Regions from separate parts of the Corynebacterium ihumii genome, predicted to be linked through region 1. Evidence: predicted binding sites of a transcription regulator. Region 1 holds the regulator's gene; each other region holds the start of a gene.
What was found. Region 1 encodes LexA, which represses DNA repair genes until DNA is damaged. Its sites were predicted from a motif close to CGAACANNTGTTCG; they were not measured.

Region 1 (4,208 bases):
ATCCTTTGCGTTTATCGCGCCGTTGACGGCTTCGCAGCAGTACGGTGTCGGTGCGCAGCTGGGTGGGGTGCTGCTCACCGGTGTGACGCTCATCCTCGTCGGCATCATCGTGGAATGGGCGGGCAAGCGGGTCATCGACGCGGTGATGCCGCCCGCGGTCACCGGAGCCATCGTCGCCCTGATCGGCTTCAACCTCGCTCCGACTGCAGTGTCGAACGTGGAAACCCAGCCCTGGGTGGCAGGGGTGACACTGCTGACGGTCGTGGTGGTGACAGTGGCCACCCGTGGGCTGCTTTCGCGCCTGTCCATCCTCATTGGCGTGCTCGTCGGTTGGCTGTTTGCTGCCATGACAGGTGGCCTGGGCGAGGACGCGCTGCAGACCATTGCCGACGCGCCGTGGATCGGCCTGCCGCAGTTTCACCAGCCCGAGTTCCATGTTTCCGCGGTGCTGGTGACCCTGCCGGTGCTGGTGGTGCTCATCGCGGAGAACGTCGGCCACGTCAAGGCAGTCTCGGAGATGACCGGGCGCAATCTCGACGACATGCAGGGGCGAGCGCTGATCGGCGACGGTATTGCCACCACACTCGCCGGCGACTTCGGCGGATCCGGCACAACCACCTACGCAGAAAACATCGGTGTGATGGCGGCGACGAAGGTGTATTCCACCGCCGCGTACTGGGTCGCCGCCGTGTTCGCGATCGTGCTGGCGTTCATCCCGAAGTTTGGCGCCGTAATCTTCACCATCCCCGCAGGAGTGCTCGGCGGCGCGTGCCTAGTGCTCTACGGGCTCATCGGCATGCTGGGCGTGCGCATCTGGCAGGACAACAAGGTGGACTTCACCGACCCGGCGAACCTGACCGCGGCCGCGGTCGCGCTGATTGTGGGCATCGGCAACCTCACCCTGGATGTCGGAGCTGTGACCCTGGAAGGCATCGCGCTGGGCTCGGTCGGCATCATTGTGGTTTACCCGCTCATGCGCTGGGCGTACGACACGTTGGGGGAGGGGCAGTACCGAAAGGATTTCGAGGTGTCTCAGCCGTCGACGTTGTAGCGTCCGGCACTGATTGCACGTAAAAACGCCCGGGCGCGTGGCCCGGGCGTGAGCTCGCGGTAAAGCGAGGAGCGCTTACTCTTCGTCGAGGTTCTGCTCGATCAGCGTCCCGATCTTTTCCACGGCATCTGGGTTGTCGGAGGTCACGGTGACCTCATCGCCGTGCTCGGCGCCCATGGCCATAATCATCAGCGAGGAGGCAGCGTCCGTCTCGTCGTCATCGTCGCCACCGACAAGGGTCAGCAAAATCTCGTCATCGTACTCGCCGGCAGCATCGGCGATCACCGTGGCCGGGCGTGCGTGCAGCCCGACGGTGGAACCGACCTTTACAGTCTTGGAAGCCATTCGGGTGTCCTTTCCGTTATTTTTCATTCAGGTCTGCAACGAGTGTAGGTCGCAAACAGACGTTGATGCCAACATGTTGCTCGCGCTATTGGGTCTGTGCGAGCACGACCTCAATACCGTGCGAGCGCAGCTCGTCGACGAAGGCGGAGGGAGCCTCAGCGTCGGTGACCACCACATCAATATCCGTCAGCGGCGCGAAGCTGACCACATAGTCGTTGCCCAGCTTCGTGGAATCGCACAACACAACAACCTTGCGGGCATTCGTCACCATCGCAGCTTTCACCGCAGCTTCCTGGGCGTCTGGGGTAGAGAGGCCGTGACCGATGGACAGCGCGTTGGTGCCCACAAACGCAACGTCAGCTCGCAACAGGGCCAGTGTGCGAAGTGCAGTACTGCCGACGACCGCCTGGCTGATCGGACGGACACTGCCACCGAGTAGCTGCACATCGGGTAAACCGGAATCACTCAGCTCCAAGGCAGTCGGGATGGAGTTAGTCACCACCGAGTACTCCTTATCCCCGCGAGTCTCTGCAAGTCGCTTGCCCAAGCTGCTGATTGTTGTGCCCGAGTCCAAAAAGATCGTGCAGTTTTGCGTATCCGGTACGAACTGCAACGCGGTTTCCGCAATCGCGGTCTTGGCCGCGAGCGAGGCTCGCTGGCGGGTATCCAGCGGGATCTCCGTAGAGCGGTACGACTGGCTGGCCACCGCGCCACCGTGGACGCGCTGCACCGCGCCCTCATCGTGCAACGCAGAAAGGTCCCGGCGGATTGTTTCCGCGGTGACGTCGAAGCGCTGCGCCAACTCGGTGACATTGACGCGGCCTTCAACTGCGGTCAAAGACGCGATCTGGCGTCTCCGCTCCTCGGCGTACATCGATCTCCTGCGCTTTGGGTCTTCGTGTTTTCTCGGCGCACACGCACCGGTTACAGAGTACGGAACACCGAGATGACACGCCCCATGATCTCAGCTTCGTCGCCCTTGATCGGCTCGAAAGCGTCGTTGTGGGGCAACAGCCACACACCGGTGGAGTCGCGGTGGAACTCCTTGACCGTCGCCTCACCGTCCAGAAGCGCCGCCACGAACTCGCCCTCCTCCGCGTTCGGCTGGGAGCGGACAACAACCCAGTCGCCGTCGAGGATGCCGGCCTCGCGCATGGATTCGCCGACAACCTTGAGCATGAAGACATCGCCGTCGCCGAGCAGCTCCTCGGGCAGCGGGTAGTAGGTGTCCACGTTCTCTTCGGCGAGGATCGGAGCACCTGCAGCGATCTGGCCAACCACCGGCACGTAGCGGGCATTGCCCGAATCCTCCGGCTTCGCTTCCTGCGGCTTGCGCTGTTTGCGCCCGGTCTCTGGCAGCTGGCGCAGATCCACGGCGCGCGGCTTGTTCGGGTCGCGACGAAGGAAGCCCTTCTTCTCCAGCTCCTTGAGCTGGTATGCGACAGAGGAGGTGGACTGCAAACCAGCGGCATCGCCGATCTCGCGGATGCTCGGCGGGTAACCGCGCAGGACAACAGCGTCCTGAATGACCTGGAGGATACGGCGCTGACGGTCAGACAGTGCGTTGAAATTCGGGTTGCCGGGCTCGGCCTTCTTTCGTGCCATGACGTTCTCCTTGGGCTCGGTGGCGTAGTGCGCCTACGAACCTACCAGATAGGGCACTCATGTTCGATGGTTGCAGCGTTAGGGTGGACACCTGTCGGCTGGGGTGCTATAAATCGAACACGTAAGCGTATTCGAACAAATGAACGTTAGAACGTTCGAGCGTGTCGGCGCCGAACGTAATGTGTGCCGCGAAACGAAGGGAGACTCACCATGTCCATTGCAATCAATCCAGTACACAATGCATCCGCATCTCGCACGGGCGCCGCATCCGTGGTTCCCCCGGCGGAGATTTGGGACCTTGATTCTGTGCCGAAGCGTCGAAGCGGCGGGGCCGGTGTTCGAACCATTTCTGCGTCTCATCGAACGAGTGCTCGTTCTGTCTCAAACCGGGTTTCGGGCGGTTCTACAGAAGCGAACACGTTCGAAACGCGCCACGAGACGCGCGATACGCTCCTGCTTGGCGTATGCATGACTGCGGCGCTGCTTATCGGTTCCGCGTTCGGCGGCGTTTTCTCGGCGCAAGACCAGGATCCCTCATCGATGACCGGCAGCCAGGTCGCCCACACCGCCACGGTGGCAACGGCGCGATAGGCAGGGCGTAGACTCACGGCTACACCAAGCCTTGAAGACTCTGGGGGTGGAAAACCGTGTTTTGTCCTTTTTGCCACAACGAGCAATCCCGTGTGACTGACTCTCGGCTGGTCGAAGCCGGCTCTGCGATTCGTCGACGCAGAGAGTGCACCGAGTGCGGGGGTCGATTCACCACAGTGGAAAAGGCAGTCCTCACCGTTGTGAAACGCAACGGCGTGAGCGAACCGTTTGACCGCGACAAACTTATCGTCGGCGTGCGTCGAGCATGCCAAGGCCGCGATGTCACCGACGACGCTTTGAAACGCCTTGCCCAGGAAGTGGAAGAGACTGTGCGCGCCCAGGGCAGCTCGCAGGTGCCCGCCCACGAGATCGGCCTGGCGGTGCTTGAACCGCTGCGCGCCCTCGATGAAGTGGCGTACCTGCGCTTCGCATCGGTGTACAAGTCGTTCGAGAGCGCAGACGACTTCGAATCCGAAATCCGGCTCATGCGCCGCCGCGACCGCGAGGACTTTTAACCCGCGGTCTTGACGCTAACGCAGAGCGTCAATCTTCTTCTCAATGCGCCGCTGGCTCACCGGCTTCGGCGTACCCAAACGCTGCGCGAACAAGCTCACAC
Region 2 (4,208 bases), 710 kb from region 1:
TCTTTATGCCTCCGCTGTGCACGGTGTCAACGGCCTTTTGCTCAGCATCACTGCGCGGTACCTCCCATCTTCTGTTCTAAAGCGCAGGATGGCCCACTCCGGGTTGTACTCCTCCGCCCGCGCGAGCTCCTCCGGATTGTGGTTGTAGCCCGTGACGGTCTCCTCCCCCACCGCGCTGCGGAAGCGGAAGGTCAGCTTGGTAGCGTCCTGCTCCACTGCCTCGACGGGGAACCACAGGTACTTCTGGTTCATCGCCCGCAGCACCGGGATGTAGTGGTTGTCGTGCCCCTCGGCCTGCCTGTCGCACTCTTCGAACGTGCACTCGCGGCGTTCGGCGGGCTGCTTGGGCAGCGGGACGGCGGCATCCCCTACGCGGACGGCGCCCGCTGTCGGCGAGTAGTCGAACTTCGGGCCGGTGTTGCCCACGAACCGGGCAACCTCCATGGGGCTGTCGAACTTTGCGACGACACTCTCGCCCGTCTCATCGAGCGTGAACGCAAACGTGGTTCCGCTCATGTGGGCGAGGGTGGCCGGGGTCCAGTCGGTGGGCATGGAGGACGGGGTGGACATTTCTGGCATGTCGGAAGACATGGTTGATCTCCTTTGAGAATCGCACTTCCGGCGCGGCGGTTGCGCGTGCCGGCGGATCTTCTCCCGGGGGCACCGTGCGCGATATGCGCGGTTGCCAGCCGACGAGCCGGGAGGCTTTGCCCCGTTGCGGCGGGGCCGTCGGACTTCGTGATCCGCACCGGACAATAACAGACCGCTTGGTCTACTGCAAGTGGGGCCAGAGGACGTCGATAAGCAATATGCTGAAAAGGATGAAACTCAGCAGCGCGATGATGACACTGGCGGCCGGGTACGGAGCGGTGCGCGGGCTGCAAAACCGGCCGGCAATGCCGTTTAACGACCGGAATTTCCAGCCCGAGCACCCCACGCCGGTGATGTACGTACATGGCATTAACTCGCGCACCGCAGCGTTTGAGTCGAACGCTCAGAGGCTGCGCGAGCAGGGGTTTTGGGTATGGGGGTACGACTACGGCGACATGATTGCGCCGGGGTTCTTCGGCGCCGGCGACCTCAATTCCATCGTCGGCGACGTGGAGGACCACGTGGACCGCGTACTGCGGAAAACCGGGGCGGAGCAGGTGGATATTGTGGCGCACTCGCAGGGCGCGCTGATGACCAAGCTGTTCATCTCGCGCGGGGGTGCGGCGAAGGTGCGGCGCGTGGTGGCGATGGGCGGCAACTTCCACGGCACAGACTTCCGCGGGCTAGCCGGGCGGATGGGCGAGATCGCCTCGAAGCACCCGCGCCTCACCGCGCTGTTCGCCCCGGGAGCGGCGCAGCAGCTCGCTGGTTCCGCCTGGTTGCGCGAGTTCGCGAGCGGCCCGGACACCGTGCCGGGAATCGTGTACACCTCCATTTACTCGCCGGCGGACACCGTGGTCACGCCCGCGTCCGCGTCGATGCTTCAGGCCGCGCCGGGGGCGGATGTGGCGAACATCGACTCCGGGCAGTGGTACGACGGCTACGCGCCCTACCACGCGCTCATGCCGCGCGATCCGCTCTACGCGGAGCTCACCGCGTGGGGGCTGCTACGCGACGTGGGCGACCATGTGCCGCCTGCAAGTTTCGACTGAGCGCGATGCTTATCGACGGGCTAAAGTTGCTGGCTAGCTAGGTTAGTTCGAACGGTTGTTCGTGTTTTGTGTGGTCATGTCGGAGGCGTGTCGTAGCGTGTGCATTGTTCATTCGTTGACGGTGCGTTTCCGAAGGGAGGGATGCGGCCATGACCACCGTGATTGACCACCACGTGGATCAGCTCGTCGATAGCCTGAAGGCGCTCGAGGCGCTCATGATGCAGCCCGAATCCCTCCACCTACTGTCCACGCACCAGGCGATGGAGCGGCTGCACGCGGCGCTGCCGCTGCTATCCAACGCGAACATCGCGTTTGCGCACCTCTGCGAGCGCGACGGGGCGGGCAAGCTAGTCGGCGCGAACCACCCTGTGGAGTATCTGACCAAGCAGCTCGGGCTCCCCCGAGCCGACGCCTTTAGCCTGCTCAACCAAGCGAAGACGATGTTCGGCGAGGTAGAGGTGCCGACGCCGCCTTCAGATCCGCTCATGGACGAGGAAGACCGCAAGAAGCAGGCCGAGGAAGAGGAGCGCCGCAAGGAAGAAGCGCGCAAGGCCAAAGAGCGCGCCCGGAAGGCGGCCGCGAAGGCCAACGCGGAGAAAAAGCGCATCATCGAACGGGCGCTGATGCAGCTCAACGAACACTCGGACCCGGGCCACGACGAAATCTACGCGCAGGCGCTCGAGGCCGCGGAAACGATGTCCGCGGAGGAGCTGCGGAAGTACGTGAACAAACTGGTCAAGCGCGCCAACCGCAAAGGCCGGGACTACGAAGGCAAGAAGGACCCGCTCGCCGCGTTTAAAAAGCGCACCATGACCTTCGGCGAGGAGGACTCCGACGGCGGTTCCTGGGGGCAGATCTACTTCGACAAAGCCAGCCGCGCCGCGTTCGAGGCCGCGCTAGCCGCAGGCGAGTCACCCGGGGCGAACCTGCCTCCCGGCGCCGAGGACAAGCGCACCCGCGGGCAACGGCGGTTCGACCAACTCATGGACATCGTTAACGACCACGCGAACTCATCGGCCGTGGCGCGCAAGGGCATCGGCACCGTGGTGATGACGCTGACGTTAGACGACCTCATGGGCGCGGACGCCTACACCGAGTTCGCCACCAACACCTCCGTGTCCTTGACCGCTCTGGACATGGTCCGGCTCGGGCTAGCGGGCGACTCGTTTGCCCTCCAGCTGGACTCCTGCACCGGGGTACCACTGTCCCTCGGGCGGGCGCGGTTGGCCAGCGTGGAGCAGAAACTGGTGCTGTTGGCCATGCAGCAGGTGTGCGCCTGGACCGGATGCACCAAGCCGGGCGTGGAACTGGAAGCCCACCACATCCAGTCGTACCTGCACGGCGGGCTCACGGACCTGGAAAACCTTGTCCTCCTGTGCCGCGAGCACCACATGTGCAACAACGACAACAGGGATGGCGCCGGCGGCAAGGGATATTTCGACAAAGACCCCTCCACCTGGGACATCACCCACCACCCCGCCGACGGTGGGCCACCGACACCAACCGCCACGCATCAGTACCAACAATCGCCTGGTCAGAGAACTATTCGGCGGGTGCGGAAGAAATACCCCGCGTTCGACGACCCGCCGAACCAGACCACCACCGATCCTCCGTTATTTGATCTCGGCGATGGGTCCAGGGCCGGCCCCGACCGGGGCGGAAACACAGCGTGAAAGTTGGACGCGCGGCGTGGAATGCCGCGCGGGGTACCTCAGCGTGCTAACCGCAACGCACGATCGGCTGCGGGTCGTACACCGTGGTCTGGGTCTCCCGGTTGAGCTCATTTCCGGCGAGGTCGTAGATGATGCGAGTGTCGGACGTAGTGAACCCCGGCGCGCCCGATGACGGCACGCAGCTCGACCCGGAAACGTTCACCGGCTGCGGCTGCGTCTGCGCCCACCGGCCACCGTTGACAGACTCGACGGTCACGGTCTTGACACCCATCAGGCTCACCGTGACCTCCCCACCGCCGACACTGGTGGCAATGCGCACCGGGTACGGACTGTCGTTGCGGAACTGCAGGTCGATCGCACCCTCGTACACGGTCGCCTCGCGGCCCGCCGGGTAACGGGAGATGTAGTAGGAGTGCGGCATGTGCGCCACATCCGTCATGCCGGCGAAGTAGGAGGCGTTATACAAGGTGGTGGCGAACTGAGAGATGCCGCCGCCGACCGCGGTATCCGCGCGCCCGTTGAGGATGATGCCGGACTCCACGTACCCCTGCGCGGGACCGCGCGGGCCGGTGTAGCCGTTCAGGGAAAACGTCTCGCCCGGGTTCACAATCGCGCCGTTGACGGTCTGGGCCACCAGCTCAATGTTGGTGCCGGACGCGCCCGAGTAGCCGCTGGTGGTGAACGAGCCGACCACGTCGTTGAAGGTGGCGTTTTGCGCCTGTTCGGTGGTGAATTGCGCGGGCACGTCCTTGTACACCGCGTCCCACGCACGGGGTTCGCTGCCGGTCAGCCGCTTTTCAAATCCGGCGAGGGTGGCATCCCAGTCCACCACGGATCCGTCCACGGACGGCTCGACGCCGCCGCCGGCCAGCACGCGGGCATTTTTGCCCTC
Region 3 (4,208 bases), 190 kb from region 1:
GCCTGCTGGTTTGCCGGTGACCGCTGGGTCGCCGAACACGCCGAGCAGGTCGTCCCGGAGCTGGAAGGCGATGCCGATGTCACGGCCGTAGCCGCGGAATGCGCGGATTAGCGGCTCGCCCGCACCCGCAAGCGCCGCACCCAGGTGGAGTGGGCGCTCGATCGTGTAGGCCGCGGTTTTGAACCGGTTGACGCGGTTCGCCATCTCCACCGACTCACTGCCCAGGCTTTCCAGCATGATGTCCAGCAACTGGCCGCCGATGACCTCGGTGCGCATGCCCACCCACGGCTCCGCGGCGCGAGCGAGCGCGTCCTGGGAGACGCCGGAGTAGCGCCACATGTCTTCGGCCCAGGCAAGGGCGAGGTCGCCGAGCAAAATCGCGGCGTTTATGCCGTATTCCTCTGCGGAGCCGAGCAGGCCCTCGCTGCGGTGCTCCGCCTCGATCGCGCGGTGCACCGTGGGGTTGCCGCGCCGGGTGTCGGAGGCGTCGATGATGTCGTCGTGCACCAGCGCACACGCCTGAATCAGCTCCAGCGAGCTCACCGCACGAAGCACCGCCTCGGGGTCCTCGGTGCCGTGTAAGCCACCCGCGCCGACGAAGCCTGCCCAGCCGTAGGTGGGGCGCACGCGCTTGCCGCCGCCGAGGACGAAGCGCCGCAGGTGGCTGACCGCCTGGGCGACAGGCTCACCAATGGTCTCGATAGCAGCTGCGCGCTCGTTGAAAAACGCTTCCAGGTGCTGACCTACCTGTGCCGGTACGTCCTTGAGCCCAAGATCTGTCACGCCCACGCTCCTTGTGCCTGAAATCTTTCCTCTTCCCGCAACACTACTCAGTGCGGTTGGGCAGTTCGAGGGCGAGGATGGCGAAGGGGCGTTTATCCCCCTCGTAGAGAAAATTGCGCGCCACGTCCGTGAACCCGAATTTGCGGTAGAGAGCGAAAGCGTTGTTCGCCTCGCCTGCAATTTCCGGCGTGGACAGCAGCGCCCAGCGTGTCGGTGCCTCCCGTAGCAGTTCCGTGAGCAGGCGGGAGCCCAGGCCCTTGCCTTGCAGAGCGGGGGAGACGTGCACCTCGGCGACTTCGAAGTAGCTGCGCAGCATGTCCCGGTCCTGGTCTGTGATCCCGCCGTTGGCGTTCATCGCGCGCACGAGCTGACGGTCCCACCAGCGCTCGCGGGTGCCGATGAAGCCGTAGGCGATGCCCACGACTTGGCCTGTCTCGATCGCCGCGACCGCGGTGAAACCGGGGGAGCGCACCTCGCCCTTCCACACCTGGATGCGTTGTCGGCGCATGGCCCTCGGGTACCCCATGGCCTCTATATAGATGTCTACGAGTGTCGGGGTGATCATGAGGAACTCGGCTGCCGTGAGGCGCTGGATGGTTGCAGTCACCCCTCTATGGAATCACTTGCGGGTCCTTGGCGTGGCAAGAACCCTAAGATTGGTTCGAACGAGTGTTCCCATGGGTGTCGGGTGGTGTCGAACGGGTGTTTTAGGGTGAGCCCATCACTTAGACAAAAGCGATGTTTCCGCAGGAGGACACAATGATGGGAAGCGTAGTTTCAGCAACAACCGGCGCAGTGTACGGGCGGGGTGCTCGTATAAGTAAGGCCGACCAATTCCTGGCGGCCGCCGAGGAGCTGATCGGTCTCGCGCACGATGACTTCGAAGCGGGCCGCCACGACGTGGCAATGGAAAACGCATATCGTGCGGCGCTGCGGGTTGCCGGGGCGCGTAATGTGAGCTCGCCGATCGTGCGCAAGCGCAAACGCCTTCCCACAAGCGCGTGGGACAAACTGGCGCTCACGGGTAAAAATGGGGTGCATTGGGCCACTGTGTTCAAGCGCTATTCGACGCAACGCGGCAGGGTGGCGTCCGGCATTGAAACTGATCCAGGTGCGGCTGTGGTGCACCGGCTGCTCTCGGATGCGGAGGAGTTCTATCTGTCTACCCGGGCAGGGGAGATGCCGATGGCTGCCTAGTGGGATGGATGTGGGGCACGGGAACAATCTGCGTACCATGGCCGTTATACGGATAATGTCAGTCCGCCATCGGTATTTGGAGAGTGAGCAGTGTCTCTATCTGAGCAGGAAATGCGGGCGTTGCGCGAAATTGAGCAGTCTCTCTTCGCGGACGACCCGAAGTTCGGCAGCAGTGTCGTGACTGAATCTGGCTTCGGTTCCGCACCCAAGACCGGCCAATTGACCATGCGCAGCGTCGCGCTGATTGTCTTAGGTCTCGTGCTGCTGCTCGGCGGCGTAGCACTGGCGAGCCTGAGCACCTGGACGATTGTGCTGAGCATCATCGGCTTCGCCGTCATGCTCTTCGGCGGCATCATGGCCCTGCGTACTCCGACGCAGCAGCCGTCCTCGTCTGCCCGTGCGTCGCGGCCAGCGAAGCCGCGCACCCAGCGCAGCGCAAGCATGGAGGAGAGCTTCCGTCGGCGTTTTGAGGACCGTCAGTAAGGCTTAAGCTTCGCGCATAGAAAACGCCTTCCCGTTAGAGCGGGAAGGCGTTTTTTCGTGTCCTCCTCAGATCCCCCACTTCTCCCCACTGGCGCCCCATAGGCGTCGAAAGTGGGGAATCAGCGCCTCATTTAGCGCGTGATGTGTGGGGATAACGAAGTTTCAAGTGGCATGTGTGAGTGGTGGTGTGCGACATTACGGGTAAACTCCCCACAGCGAAAAGTATCCTTTGAACTGCAATAACAGAACGAAAGGAAACAAATTATCGCCGAGGTGTGGCGTTTGTGGGGGAGAGTGGGCTAAAGTGGGGCCCAGCGGAGTGACGTGGCGCGCATCTTGACTACGTGCGCGGTACGGAACGAAGCCGAGAAAATTTCACAGCCAACGTCTGAAAGCGAAGGAAGGTAGGTCGCCGGATGTTTCTGGGAACCTACACTCCCAAGCTCGACGACAAAGGTCGATTAACGCTCCCTGCGAAGTTCCGTGAGGACCTCGCGGACGGGCTGATGGTGACCAAGGGGCAGGATCACTCGTTAGCGGTGTACCCGCGCGATGAGTTCGCCGCCCGCGCCCGCAAGGCCGCAGCGGCATCCCGCACAAACCCCAAGGCGCGCGCATTTATCCGCAACCTGGCCGCCAGCGCGGATGAGCAAACGCTCGACGGGTCTGGGCGAATCACCCTGTCTCCGGCGCACCGCGATTACGCGAACCTTTCCAAGGAGTGCGTGGTCATCGGTTCGGTGGATTTTCTCGAGATCTGGGACCTCGAGTCCTGGAACAAGTATCAAGAAGAGACTGAAGCCGCGTTCTCCGCGGCGGATGACGACGACATTCTCTCCGGTCTGCTGTAGGGCTGACTACCCGGCAGCAGGCATCGACTACGGAGAGCGTGTACGGACTCTGTCCGGGGCGAGAAGCGTTCTGGTGTACTTCCCCGACATCAGAACAGCCGCCCCGGGCAGGGCCCTATGCGCTCCCCGCGCTGATAACGCTGACACACCGCACGAGCTAGGGACACTACGAGGGACACGGAGGGCATGGCATGGCGGACTTCACGCTCGCTGACGACCCGCACGGTCACGTCCCCGTCATGCGCGACCGCATGGCTGAACTGCTCGCGCCCAGCGTCGAGGCGTTCGGGGCAAATGCAGTGCTTATCGACGGCACGCTCGGCGCCGGAGGCCACACAGAGCACTTCCTCAACGTGTTCCCGAACGCCCGCGTGATCGGTGTGGACAGGGATCCGAACGCGTTGCGTCAGGCGTCGGAACGTTTGGTGCCTTTCAAAGATCGCTTCACCGCAGTGCAGTCCCGCTTCGACCATGTCGACGAGGTGGTGGCGAACAACACCGGCGAGATCTTCGACACCGCCCGCGAGCACGGCATCGCGGGCGCCCTGTTCGACCTAGGGGTGTCCTCCATGCAGCTGGACCAGCAGGAACGCGGCTTTTCCTACCGCGGCGACGCCCCGCTGGATATGCGCATGGACCAAACGCAGGGCATTACCGCGGCCGAGGTGCTCAATACCTACAGCCACGGCGATCTGGCTCGGATTTTGAAGACGTATGGCGACGAACGTTTCGCCGGCAAGATCGCATCCGCCGTCATCGCAGAGCGTGACCGCGAGCCTTTCGACCGCGCCGCGCGTTTGGTGGAGCTGCTGTACGCCACCATCCCGGCGGCGACCCGGCGCACCGGCGGCCACCCCGCCAAGCGCACATTTCAGGCGCTGCGCATCGAGGTTA
Region 4 (4,208 bases), 910 kb from region 1:
ATCGCCACTGTCGAGGGCTCTGTTGATGCTGGCTCCAGCATCAACATCGCTGTCTCCGTCGCTGGCCTCGGCCTGATCGGCTACGGCGCAAAGGCTGCTGGCGTTCTGCCGCCGCAGCTGGCTGGCCAGCTCCCGTTCTAAGTCCCAGCGCCAATATCTGAACTCCTCTCCCCTGCTCGGGAGGGGAGTTTTCCGCATTTGAAGGTATGTATATCGTCACAGAAGGTGGAGACGTTACATCCCCGGAAAGTCTTGAATACCTGCGGAAACGTGTGTTTTACTGTCCCGAGCCCGGTTCCGGGTAATTTACCGTCAGATTCGTACAAAGAAGTTTCCAATGAAGCGCATTACCGCAGCTGCTCTGGCGGCAACCACCGCCCTGTCGCTGGCGGCCGTCCCGGCACAGGCTGAGGAGGGCAACCAGAAGGACTTTTCCGACATCGTGAGCCCGGATCGCGCCTCCGACGTCACCGATGGCCACCTTGCTGCCGCCAAGTTGAAGGCCGAGGCCCGTGAGCTCCGCAACGAAGGTTCTGGCTACTCGGGCCCGTACAAGAGCTCCTCTGAGAAGAACCTGGTGCCGAAGAGCGCTAAGTCCTCCCTGAAGAACGATGTCGCACGTGGCTACAAGCTCGGCACCACCTACGACATCCTCGTCGGCACCGGCATCGCCGCAGGCGTCTTGGCACTCGTTGGTGCCGCCGCGGCCGCAGCGGGCAAGATCCCGGGTGTCCCGGGTGCGCCGGCCGTTGAGCAGTTCTTCTAAGCCTCACTGGTCGTTGAAAGACCAGTTGCACTCCTCCATGGTCCACATGGTGTCGTTGCGCTGCGGTAGGGAGTAGTTCGTGGACACGAAGCGCGTCCCGTCGCGGTAGACGAAGTGGATGTCGGAGTGCTCCTTCAACGTCTGCAGATACCCCTCCGTAACCAAGGAGTGGCAGGCGGAGCACAGCGGCAGGAGGTTCTCCAGGTCGGTGAGACCGCCGCTGGCCCAGTCCTCGATGTGGTGGATCTCGATGAAGCGCGTGTGCGTGCACCCTGGTGCCGCGCACTGCCCGCCCCACATCGCCAAAAGCGCGTTGACCTGCCCGTTCGTTGCCAGGCGCTGTTTGCGTCCGGTGTTGAGGATGAGGCCGTCGGAGTTGACCGTCGATAGGCGTATGTCCGCATTAGCCAGCAAGCTTGCAATGGCTTTCGACGGCGCGCCCACGTTGTTGGGCATATACCCTCGACCGTCCGGAGTGGCCAGAATGTTCACGTGCGCACCCGGCGTGGTCAGAGTGTTGCGTGGCGTCGTTCGTGCCATGTGGACGATGCCCATGAGCGCCCGCAGCAGCATCCGCCCGATCGGCAGCCCGTAGCCGGAGACTGTCTTCCGCGCGGGGCGGTTCTCCTCCACCTCCTCGGCTCGCTCGAGGGCAATGTTGATTTCGCCGTTTACCTCAGGGTCCAGGTCCTCGAGCACCTCGTCGAGGCTGCAGTACGCAATTTCGCCGATCTTCAACGCTGCGATGAACCCGGCTCCGTCCGCTGCATTCATATTGCCGTGGAACGCGATATCGCCGTTGTCGCGCTTGTGCAGGCTCAGGTAGTACTGCGGGCTGTCGTCGTCCTCCCCGTCCTGCGGCTTCTTCCCCGCCAGCGCGCATTCGAGCTCGTGGTAACCCATTCCGAGGGCGAGATCTACCAGTTCACGCTCATTTTCGGGCGTCATGTACTTCAGAAGCAGCCGCACCACCGAGTAGCTCAGCGCAGCGGCAGTGAAGTGTTTGTGGAGGTAACGGAAGGGCCTCAGGCGGTGGGCGACGCTGACGTATTCGTGCGCGGTCGAGGAGGACACGCCCAGGCGTCGCATGAGGAAGTGCGCGGTGGTTGACGAGCCACATTCGATAGCAAGTGCGAGTTCATCAAACATTTGTATTGCGGACAGCAGCTCTGCTTTGTTCTGGGTCATTGCGCGGTGCGAGTCTTCAATTTGCTGGCTTAATGCGATGGCGAGTGGGTTGGATTCTGTGGCAACTGCGGCGGTCATTTTGGCCCCCTTGAGGCGAATGCGAGTTCGATTGCGGGCATTATAAAACTCGTGTCCGACATTCCTCTGACCTGCTGAAATGTGGTTATTAACTCGCGCTATAAGTTGTCCGCAACTCCGCATTGCGGACAAGCGGGGGCGAACCAACTATTGGCTATTGCATATCGACGTCAGCTCCGCCCATGCCCGCCCCTCAGACCACTCCGCAACTCCGCATTGCGGACAACTCCGCCATCACCAATAGTTGGTAGGGGCCAACGAAACGGTGCCGTATTGCGGACAGATGCGGGAGACTGCATTGTGGGGTCTATCAACGAAAGGAGGCGCCCGATCGTGGAGAAAGCTCACCGCACCGCGTTTATCTACCCAATTTTTGTCGCGGTTTGGATCGCAACACCGTTTATGGGGGACCGCGTTCCCGTGTGGGGCCAATGGCTTTATTGGGCTGTCTTGATCGCGGTATCAGTTCTGGGGTTTGTCATCGCGGTGCGGGATAAGCGCCCCCTGCTGGGGGTATTGTCTGTTCTTACCCTGTTTGCCTGGCCGATTACTCTCGTGGTGGCGTTGTCGTCCGGTCCCTTTGCCTGACGGGCCCTGTCCCCCCACAACTCCGCATTGCGGACAATTCCGGCACCACCAACTATTGGGGTCCACCAACGAAAAAGGCCCGCGCCGGTGGCGGGGCGGGCCGGAGGTGCGTCGATAGGCTATAGCAACTTTGCTTGAGCTTCGGACCAGAGGCCCTCGAACTCATCCTCGCTGAGGTGGGTGGCGGTGATGCCCTCCATGGAGTCGTAGGTGCGCGGGTGTGGGACGGTACCCATGGGCTGGTTTGCCTGGCCGATGACGCGGCCGTCGACGTAGATGCCGGTGATGGTCTCGGCTGGGTCGAGTTCAATCATGCGCACCATGGTGCACTCGTGGGCTGAGATTTCCTCGAGTTCGGCGATGTTGAGCAGCTCGCCGCCGAGTTCGGGGACGTTGTAGTGGATGCGGACGAAATGTTTCACGTGAAACTCCTAAGAAATTCGGGAGGCGTACGCGGAGCAGATGACCAGTTGGCACATGTGGTAGATCATCAGCGGGATGATCAGCACGCCGAGCGAGGCGCCGCCGAAGATGACGGTGGCCATGGGCAGGCCGGTCGCGAGCGACTTCTGGGTGCCGCACATTTGGATCGCAACGCGGTCCTCGCGCGGGAAATGCAGCGCCTCCGGGAGGATGCGGGTCAGCCACAGCATAGCGACGACCAGCACGCACGAGAACACGGTGAGGAACACGATCTCCCACGCGGAGACATTGGACCACACGCCGGAGACGACGCCGCGGGAGAACGCCGAGTAGACCACCATCCAGATGGAGCCGCGGTCAACGATCTTGGTCGCCTTCGACTTGGCCAGCTCCCCCACTCGCGGGACGAAGTTGTGCGCGAGCTGGCCCAGGACGAACGGAAGGAGAAGCTGTAGGGCGATGTCGCCGAACACGGAGGCGTCCACGGATACCCCGTCGCCGGCACCCATCAGCCACATCACCAAAAGCGGCGTGGCCACTACGCCGACCAGCGAGGACACCGACGCCGCCACCACCGCGCCCGAGACGTTGCCGCGCGCGACGCCGGTGAGCGCCACCGAGGACTGGACTGTGGACGGCACCAACGTCATGAACAGCAGGCCCTGGTACAGGTCCTCTGACATGAACGACACCGTCGGGCGGGCGAGGAGGCCGATCACCGGGTAGATGACAAACGTGAACGCCAGGATCAGCGCGTGAAGGCGCCAGTTGGTCAGGCCCTTCAGCGCCTCCTGGGTGGACAGGCGCGCGCCGTAGAGGAAGAACAGCAGCGCGATGCCCAGCTTCACCGCGACGGCGAACCCGTCCGCGAACGCGCCCTGGGCGGGCAGCACGAACGCGAGCGCCGCCGCGACAACGATGCCGACGAGAAGCGGGTCGAGCTTCTTCATTTACTCGGAAACGGCGACTTTGTCGCCGCCGTCGGTCACGGGGACCTCGCGCATCCCTGTGACGGCCGGGCCGGAGACGCGGGCGCCGTCGGCGATATTGAACACCGAGCCGTGGGCGGTGCACTTGACGGTGTCGCCCTCGACCTTGGTGATCTTCTTCTGCTGGTGCGGGCACACGCTGGAGTACGCTACGTAGGTGCCGGCGGTGGGCTGGG

Region 2: the regulator LexA is predicted to act here: its motif matches at 1,692-1,705, upstream of CIHUM_RS09995 (HNH endonuclease signature motif containing protein).
Region 3: the regulator LexA is predicted to act here: its motif matches at 1,479-1,492, upstream of CIHUM_RS07505 (SAV_6107 family HEPN domain-containing protein).
Region 4: the regulator LexA is predicted to act here: its motif matches at 2,049-2,062, upstream of CIHUM_RS10915 (HNH endonuclease signature motif containing protein).

What each region holds. Positions count from the first base shown of each region.
Region 1 covers NZ_CP063190.1:1,343,940-1,348,147, reverse strand. Annotated here, with positions in the region: gene CIHUM_RS06650 (uracil-xanthine permease family protein) at 1-1,051, shown strand, start outside; gene CIHUM_RS06645 (HPr family phosphocarrier protein) at 1,127-1,396, opposite strand; gene CIHUM_RS06640 (DeoR/GlpR family DNA-binding transcription regulator) at 1,482-2,270, opposite strand; gene lexA (transcriptional repressor LexA) at 2,321-3,001, opposite strand; gene CIHUM_RS06630 (hypothetical protein) at 3,470-3,592, shown strand; gene nrdR (transcriptional regulator NrdR) at 3,649-4,107, shown strand; gene hrpA (ATP-dependent RNA helicase HrpA) at 4,123-4,208, opposite strand, start outside.
Region 2 covers NZ_CP063190.1:2,052,454-2,056,661, forward strand. Annotated here, with positions in the region: gene CIHUM_RS09985 (hypothetical protein) at 4-591, opposite strand; SAM riboswitch class IV at 608-744, opposite strand; gene CIHUM_RS09990 (alpha/beta fold hydrolase) at 822-1,643, shown strand; gene CIHUM_RS09995 (HNH endonuclease signature motif containing protein) at 1,793-3,316, shown strand; gene CIHUM_RS10000 (VanW family protein) at 3,363-4,208, opposite strand, start outside.
Region 3 covers NZ_CP063190.1:1,533,699-1,537,906, reverse strand. Annotated here, with positions in the region: gene CIHUM_RS07515 (polyprenyl synthetase family protein) at 1-879, opposite strand, end outside; gene CIHUM_RS07510 (GNAT family N-acetyltransferase) at 827-1,390, opposite strand; gene CIHUM_RS07505 (SAV_6107 family HEPN domain-containing protein) at 1,543-1,980, shown strand; gene CIHUM_RS07500 (DUF3040 domain-containing protein) at 2,071-2,463, shown strand; gene mraZ (division/cell wall cluster transcriptional repressor MraZ) at 2,880-3,314, shown strand; gene rsmH (16S rRNA (cytosine(1402)-N(4))-methyltransferase RsmH) at 3,506-4,208, shown strand, end outside.
Region 4 covers NZ_CP063190.1:2,258,069-2,262,276, reverse strand. Annotated here, with positions in the region: gene CIHUM_RS10925 (hypothetical protein) at 1-141, shown strand, start outside; gene CIHUM_RS10920 (hypothetical protein) at 338-766, shown strand; gene CIHUM_RS10915 (HNH endonuclease signature motif containing protein) at 770-2,032, opposite strand; gene CIHUM_RS10910 (hypothetical protein) at 2,366-2,620, shown strand; gene CIHUM_RS10905 (hypothetical protein) at 2,740-3,042, opposite strand; gene CIHUM_RS10900 (bile acid:sodium symporter family protein) at 3,052-3,993, opposite strand; gene CIHUM_RS10895 (Rieske (2Fe-2S) protein) at 3,994-4,208, opposite strand, start outside.